DNA from 2 places in the Thioalkalivibrio sp. AKL10 genome. Region 2 is predicted to be linked to the other one. Evidence: riboswitches for the same ligand, from Rfam matches in the RefSeq annotation. Region 2 holds a riboswitch; the other holds the start of a gene.
The links. Region 2 has a riboswitch for cobalamin ahead of G333_RS0109805 (porin). Riboswitches for the same ligand answer to the same signal wherever they lie in the genome.

Region 1 (3,407 bases), on a different contig from region 2:
GCGGCCCAGCCAAACGAGCGAAACCGGTCATTGCGATAGCCCCACATCGCATCCAGCGTGTTCACCAGGCGATAAGCCACCACGCCCGGCGCGCCAGCCACCAGGAACCAGAAGATCGTGGCGAACAGTGCGTCGTTGCCGTTTTCCAGCACCGACTCGATGGTCGCGCCACTCACCCCACGCTCGTCCAGGGCCGCCGTGTCGCGACTGACCAGCATGCCGACGCCGGTGCGCGCGCCACACAGGTCATCCTTATCCAGGGCCTCGGCCACCACCTCCGCATGCTCGTCCAGGCTGCGCCAGCCAATCGCCAGCGTCAGGATCGCCAGCGTCAGAAGCCAGCCCCAGGCCAACGAGGTGCCCAGTGCGGCCAGCACCACCCAGGGCAGGACCAGCGCCGCGAGAAGGAGCGCTCCGCGTACACGACTCGGCGCATGCCAGCGGGATTCGGCCCAGGCCGCGAGCTGGCCGAATCCGGCCAGCGGATGGAACCGCCGTGGGTCGCCCAACAGTCGGTCCAGGATCAGGGCGCCGATCAGGATCAGAAAGGTACTCATGTGTTGCCACCCCCGGATGGCCCATCCGGACGCGCGGCGGATTCCCGCACAACCGTGGGCAAGCCCAGCTCGCACGGCGCACCCCAGCGATCCTGGAACACCAGGTCTTCCAGCGGTCGCCGGCTGTCCCAGCCTGCGGTCTCCAGCATCGGCCGGTCATAGAAGCGCTCCACATGCCCCAGGCACAGCACCGCGATCGGGTACCCGCCTTCGGGCATGTCCAGCCGATTGGCCAGCCAGTCCGGATCGAACAGGGAGACCCAGCCCATGCCCAGGCCCTCGGCGCGGGCGGCCAGCCACAGGTTCTGGATCGCACAGGCGGCGGAACAGAGGTCCATCTCGGGGAGCGTCCGCCGGCCGAGCACGTAGCGCTCGCGGCCATCGGTCAGGGCCACGACCAGTAACTCGCCCGCCTCGCGGATGCCCTCCAGCTTCAAGCGATGCACCTCCGCCGCGCGCTCGCCACAGGCCTCGGCGGTGCGCGCCTGTTCATCCGCCGCGTGGGCGTGGAGCGCTTCGCGCACCGCCGGGTCGGTAATGCGCAGGAAGCGCCAGGGCTGCATATAGCCCACGCTCGGCGCGCGATGCGCCGCCTCGAGCAGCCGCCGCAACACCGCTGGATCGACCGGGTCCGGCCGAAAATGGCGCATATCCCGGCGTTCCGCGATCACGCGATAGACGGCCGCAAGCTCATCTTGGGAAAATCCCGAACCCCCGGCATCAGCGCCCGGGCAGGAAGGGTTCTCATTGGCGGGTAACTCGGACTGCATCGGCTTACCGTCAGGGGGACACGACGCGGATGCAGAAGGATCGGGGTGTGGCCACAGGGGCCCGCACGTACCGACCCTCGCCCACCGCGCGGTCGCAGAAACATCGTCCAGGCCGGTCTCCGGGCTCGCGAGGCCCCGGCAACCCGGGGCGGCAAGTCGCCTTCCCGGGCCGCGTTCGGCCCAGTGGCTTTCGACTTGTCGAGGTCCGAGCGGCCTGCGGAAGCACCCCTCGAACCCACTCGCTTACCGTTGCGGGGGCAGCGTCGGAATGGGGCTGCGGAGGATCTCGCGCCTGCACCGACTTCCCGTTTAACCCGCGCGATCAGTCGCCCGGGCACCTGGTAGCAAGCCGCCAATCATACGCGGCAAGCCCACTGCCGACCAATTGACGCTCCGAGGCGTCCCAGGCTTGCTGCTATGATGCCCCGCTAGTCCAGCGCCAGGTGGCGGCTCCCCAGCCGGCTCGAAGGCGCTTGAACAACCAATCCAATGCGACTGTAAAATCATGCAATTTTGGACTTCCCGAACTCCACTGCTCGCTTGCCTCCTGGGCCTGCTCTCAACCCCGCTGATCGCAATGGCGGACTCAATCACGGTCACCGACGACGATGACCGCGAGGTCCATCTGGAGCAGCCTGCCGAGCGCATCGTCAGCCTGGCGCCGCACATCACCGAGGTGCTGTTTGCCGTGGGTGCGGGGGACCGCATCGTGGGCGCAACGCAGTACAGCGATTATCCACCCGAGGCGGAGGCCATCCCGCGGATTGGCGGCTACAGCCGGATTGACCTGGAACGGGTACTGGAAAGAGACCCCGATCTGGTGATCGCGTGGAAGAGCGGCAACTCCGCCTCCCAGGTCGAACGCCTGCGCGAACTGGGACTGCCGGTGTACGTATCGGAACCACGCAGCTTCGAGGGTGTGGCCTCGAGCATGCGGCGCATGGCCACGCTCGCCGGCACGCATGACCAGGGCGAGGCCGCGGCAGAGGACTTCCTGGGCCGAATGGACGCGCTCCGCGCCACGTACGGCGACCGGGACCCGATTCGCGTGTTCTATCAGGTGTGGGAGCAACCGTTGATGACGGTCAATGACGACCACCTGATCGCCGAGGCCATCGCCGTCTGTGGCGGCGTGAACGTGTTCGGCAATCTCGACCGCCTGGTGCCACGCATTGGCCGCGAAGCCGTACTGGATGCCGACCCCGAGGTCATCATCGGCGGCGGCATGGGCGAGGACCGCCCCGACTGGGTGGTCGCCTGGGGCCAATGGGAGGATATGACCGCGGTCCAGCGCGACAATCTGTTCTTCATTCCCCCTTCGCTCCTGCAACGCCATACCGGACGCATCGCGGAAGGCACCGCCCTGATGTGCGAAGAACTCGAACGCGCACGCGCACGCCGTCCCGCCCCATGACCATGACGGTCCGCCTCACAGTCTCTCGGAAAGGATATCGCGGGACACCAATGAAGGAGCGTTGTACGTGCGCTGAAGGCAGCGCTCCCGCCGTTCCGGCAACCTACCGCTTCGCCCGCCTGGAGCGGAGGGCTACCGCTTGACCCGTTCGTTCCTCCTGGCCCTGGGCGTGCTGTTGCCCGCGTCTGTGCTCTCCGTTCTGGTGGCACTGGCCTACGGCAGCGTGCAGATTCCGTTCCCTGACCTGCTGAGTGTCTTCTTCGGCGAGGCCTCGCGACTGCACAGCACCCTGGTGCTGGATCTGCGCCTGCCGCGCGCGCTGGCCGCGTTCGCCGCCGGCGGGCTGCTGGGCCTGGCCGGAGCGCTGATGCAGGTCCTGCTACGCAATCCACTGGCCGATCCCTACGTGCTGGGGCTCTCCGGCGGCGCCTCGGTGGGCGCCTTGCTGGCGATGCTAGCGGGGCTGTCCATGTTCTCGGTCTCGGCCGCGGCCTTCGTGGGCGCCCTGCTGTCCACCATTCTGGTGTTCGGCCTGGCCCACGGCACGGGCAGCTGGACCCCGACCCGCCTGCTGCTGACCGGTGTCGTGGTGGCCGCCGGCTGGGGCGCGATGATCAGTTTCATCCTCGCGGTCAGCCCCACCGCGGAGCTCCCGGGCATGCTGTA
Region 2 (3,407 bases):
GCGGGCAGGGCTCCGGGTTCGCCGTGCCGCGCGGGTGTCTCGCGTGCGAACCAGGTTTCGATGTCGTCGGCGCGGCGCGCCAGTTCCTCGGCCAGATCGGGCAGACGTCCGGCGAATGGTGCGCCATAACGCAGGATCTGCTCGATGCTGCGGTAGGTGGCGGATGTGCCCTGCATGCTCTGCTGACGGAAGCGCTGGAAGGCCTCGGTGGCGTCCACTGTGTCCGGGTCGTCCAGGGTCTCGCTGTAGTCGTCACCCCAGGGCCCGGGCATCGGAAGCGTCACCTCGCCGGCATGGGCGACGGTGGCGGCGAGCAGGATCAGGACAAGGCCGGTGACCCGGAGGGCCGGTGTGAAGGTGGTTCTAGTCATGTCGGATCTCCTTTCCGGTTTCAGAAGCGGAACTGGTGCTGCAAGTGCAGCTCCCAGTCTGAAGTGCCAGCGTCGCGGTCCAGCCACATCAATTGGGTCTTTTGTCGCTGGCCGCGGTGATACCAGTTGAGGCCGGCGCCCCATTCGCGCTGCCAGCGCTCGTCGGTGCCGAGGTCGTCGCCGGCGTCGTGGCGCAGCACAGCGTGGCGCGCGGCGACCTCTAGCCCCTCCCAGGGCAGTGCCTGGGCCAGCTCGAGTTCGGCGCCCAGGTCGTGGTAGGAGGGACCGTGATCGGGCGATACGTCGCGGCGGAAGGCGGCGACTGAAATGGCGGTGCGGGCAAACTTGACGACGCTGTCGGCCGTTGCGGTGACCCAGTCGGCGCGTTGCTGATTTACCTGGTTCTCCCGTCCGCGAGTCCAGTCGCGCAGGTGATTGCGGTTCGCCGCCTGCAGGCCGACGCCGTGGGCCACCGTATGCTCGACCGGCTTGCCGACGGTCGTGTTGTCGCGCGGAAGGGTACCTACCGGTGCCCAGGCCCCCCGAGCGCTGAACAGGTGGCCGGAGGTGGACGGTCGGTCATCCCGCTGGTCAAGGCGGCCGCGACCGTCAAACACGCCGATGGCCCAGGCCCGGTCGTCGCCGTCGCCCCCCAGTAGGGTGACGCCGGTATCGCGTCCGGCCGGGACCTCGAACTGATTCCCCGCGATGCTCAACTCGGTGAACAGCCGGTTGGGGCCGCCGATGTCCCGCGGCAGACCGAAGGGCACGGTGAACTGGCCGGCGCGCAGGTCGAGGGACTCGGTCAGCGCGTATTGGAGCCAGACATCGCGCATCGAGAGCTCGCCGCTGCTGAAGTCGGGCTGCAGGCGAAAACTAAGATCGGGGTGGAAGAGGGTGCCCGTCGTATCCAGCCAGGCGCGGCGAAAGTCGAATTCGGTGGTGGTTCCCTCGTCGCCCCGCTCGATGGCGTAGCGGCCCTGGATGAGCGGGTCCAGGGTGATGGCGAAGTCGTCGGCTTCGCTTCCGAATTCGAACTGTGCCTGGAGGGGGGAAGCCCCGCCACTGGCGATCAACAGGCCGAGAAGGGTCGGGGCCGGAGCCAGGAGTGGCGGCCGGCCGGGTCGTCGGGTCGGTTTGTTCAAAGTCATTCTCCCTGGGACGCACACCCCGTGCGCCGTGGATGGAATGACGCTGGGTGGGCCAGGGGAGGTCGGGGACTATAGACACAGCGAGCCCGACCCGACCGCTTGCCCGCCGCAGCGTCAGGTTTCCTCCTGGCCGGTCTCCGGACTCGTGAAGCGGGCGGGGGTGCCCGGGCGGATCGCCTTCCCACGCCGAATTGCGGCGCAGTGGTTGTCGATCCGTTGTCTTCACCTACCGTTGCGGGGGCAGTGCCGGCATTGCGAACGGCAGTTCGCGCACCGGCTTCCCGATTATCCCCGGCGATGGAACGCCAGGGCACCTGGAGGCGGGGCGAAGGGTACTGGTGTGCAAACAGGCCGGCAAGAGGCGCGTTTGATGAGCGACCAACCGCAATGATTGATCTGGATCAACGGGCGGGCTGATTTCGCTGGTCGATCGAATACCGGGTCGATAGGGTGGGATTCAGGTGATTTGGACCGAGTCTATATCGGTCTTCGCCGACACCGATCCAATCTCAGGGAGACGCGCCATGATTCGACGTTCTTATCTTCGTAGCGCCATCTTTTCGGCCTGCACCGCCCTGGCGCTGGGCGTGGCCGCGCCCGCCGTGGCGGATACCGACTACTCGCAGTACCGGGATGTGTTCGAGCCGCTGCCGGCGCTGCCGCCGATCCCGGCGGACAACTCGATGACGAAGGAGAAGATCGAACTGGGCAAGATGCTGTTCTTCGAGCCGCGCATCTCCAGTTCGGGCGTGATCTCCTGCGCGACCTGCCACAACCCGGCGCTGGGCTGGGCGGATCGTATCCCGCGTGCGGTGGGTCATGACGGCCAGGTCGGCGAGCGCAACACCCCGACGGTGCTGAACTCCGGCTTCTTCACGGCACAGTTCTGGGACGGTCGCGAGGACGACCTGGAAGGCCAGGCGCTGGGTCCGATCCAGGACGCGATCGAGATGGCGATGCCATTGGAGGACGCAATCGAGCGTCTGGAAGAGTTCAACGAGTACCAGGAGAAGTTCGAGGCCGCCTATCCGGACTATGACGGTGACAACGTGATCAATGCCGATCACGTGGCCCATGCGCTGGCGACCTTCCAGCGCACGCTGAACACCCCGAACTCGCCGCTGGATCGCTGGCTGGTCGGGGACGAGGGCGCGATGAGCGAGCAGCAGATGCGCGGCATGAAGCTGTTCGCGGATAACGGCTGCGTCGCCTGCCACCGTGGCCCGGCACTGACCGACAGCCACTTCCATCGCATCCAGGTGCCGGGCTCGGAAGACGAGGGCCGTTACCTGGTGACCGGGGAGGAGAGTGATCGCTTTGCCTTCAAGACCCCGACCCTGCGCAACGTGGCCCTGACCTACCCCTACATGAACAACGGCGAGACCGCCACGCTGGACGAGGCGATCCGCATCATGGGGCAGGAGATGCTGGGCATGGAGTTTAGCGACGATGAAGTCGCGGACCTGGAGGCCTTCATGCACGCGCTGACCGGTGACATGCCGCAGTTCGAGATCCCGTCACTGCCATAAGCGACCGGTCGCCACTGGCGATGACAAGCCCCCTCCGGGTCCGGAGGGGGCTTTTTTGTGTCGCCTATTCGACGGTGATGGTGATCTTGTCGGAGGTCACTGGCGGGTCGAAGCTGAGGTGGCGGTAGTCCATGAAGAGCAATTGCAGGGTGTGGGTGCCTGGTTCCAGTTCGATTTCGCCTTCCGTCTGACCGCCTCCGAAGTGGCGCTTGTGGTCGGAGAAGGGGAGCGAGGCATCCAGGTCGACCTCGTCCAGCGGCTGGTTCACCAACAGGTGGTGATGCCCGGTGTTGTCGGCCTCGACGCCGGCCGGGGCCACGCCCATGCCGCGCAGGCCCATCTGGATCCGCACGGGA

Region 1: it holds a riboswitch for cobalamin, as region 2 does, so the genes downstream of both, bluB (5,6-dimethylbenzimidazole synthase) here and G333_RS0109805 (porin) in region 2, are expected to answer to the same signal.

The regions. Positions count from the first base shown of each region.
Region 1 is NZ_KB907143.1:456,009-459,415, reverse strand. It holds gene cbiB (adenosylcobinamide-phosphate synthase CbiB) at 1-557, opposite strand, end outside; gene bluB (5,6-dimethylbenzimidazole synthase) at 554-1,327, opposite strand; cobalamin riboswitch at 1,420-1,684, opposite strand; gene G333_RS0107975 (cobalamin-binding protein) at 1,905-2,741, shown strand; gene G333_RS0107970 (iron ABC transporter permease) at 2,881-3,407, shown strand, end outside.
Region 2 is NZ_KB907144.1:235,928-239,334, reverse strand. It holds gene G333_RS0109810 (cytochrome c) at 1-371, opposite strand, end outside; gene G333_RS0109805 (porin) at 392-1,522, opposite strand; cobalamin riboswitch at 1,633-1,855, opposite strand; gene G333_RS0109800 (cytochrome-c peroxidase) at 2,047-3,051, shown strand; gene G333_RS0109795 (DUF4399 domain-containing protein) at 3,116-3,407, opposite strand, start outside.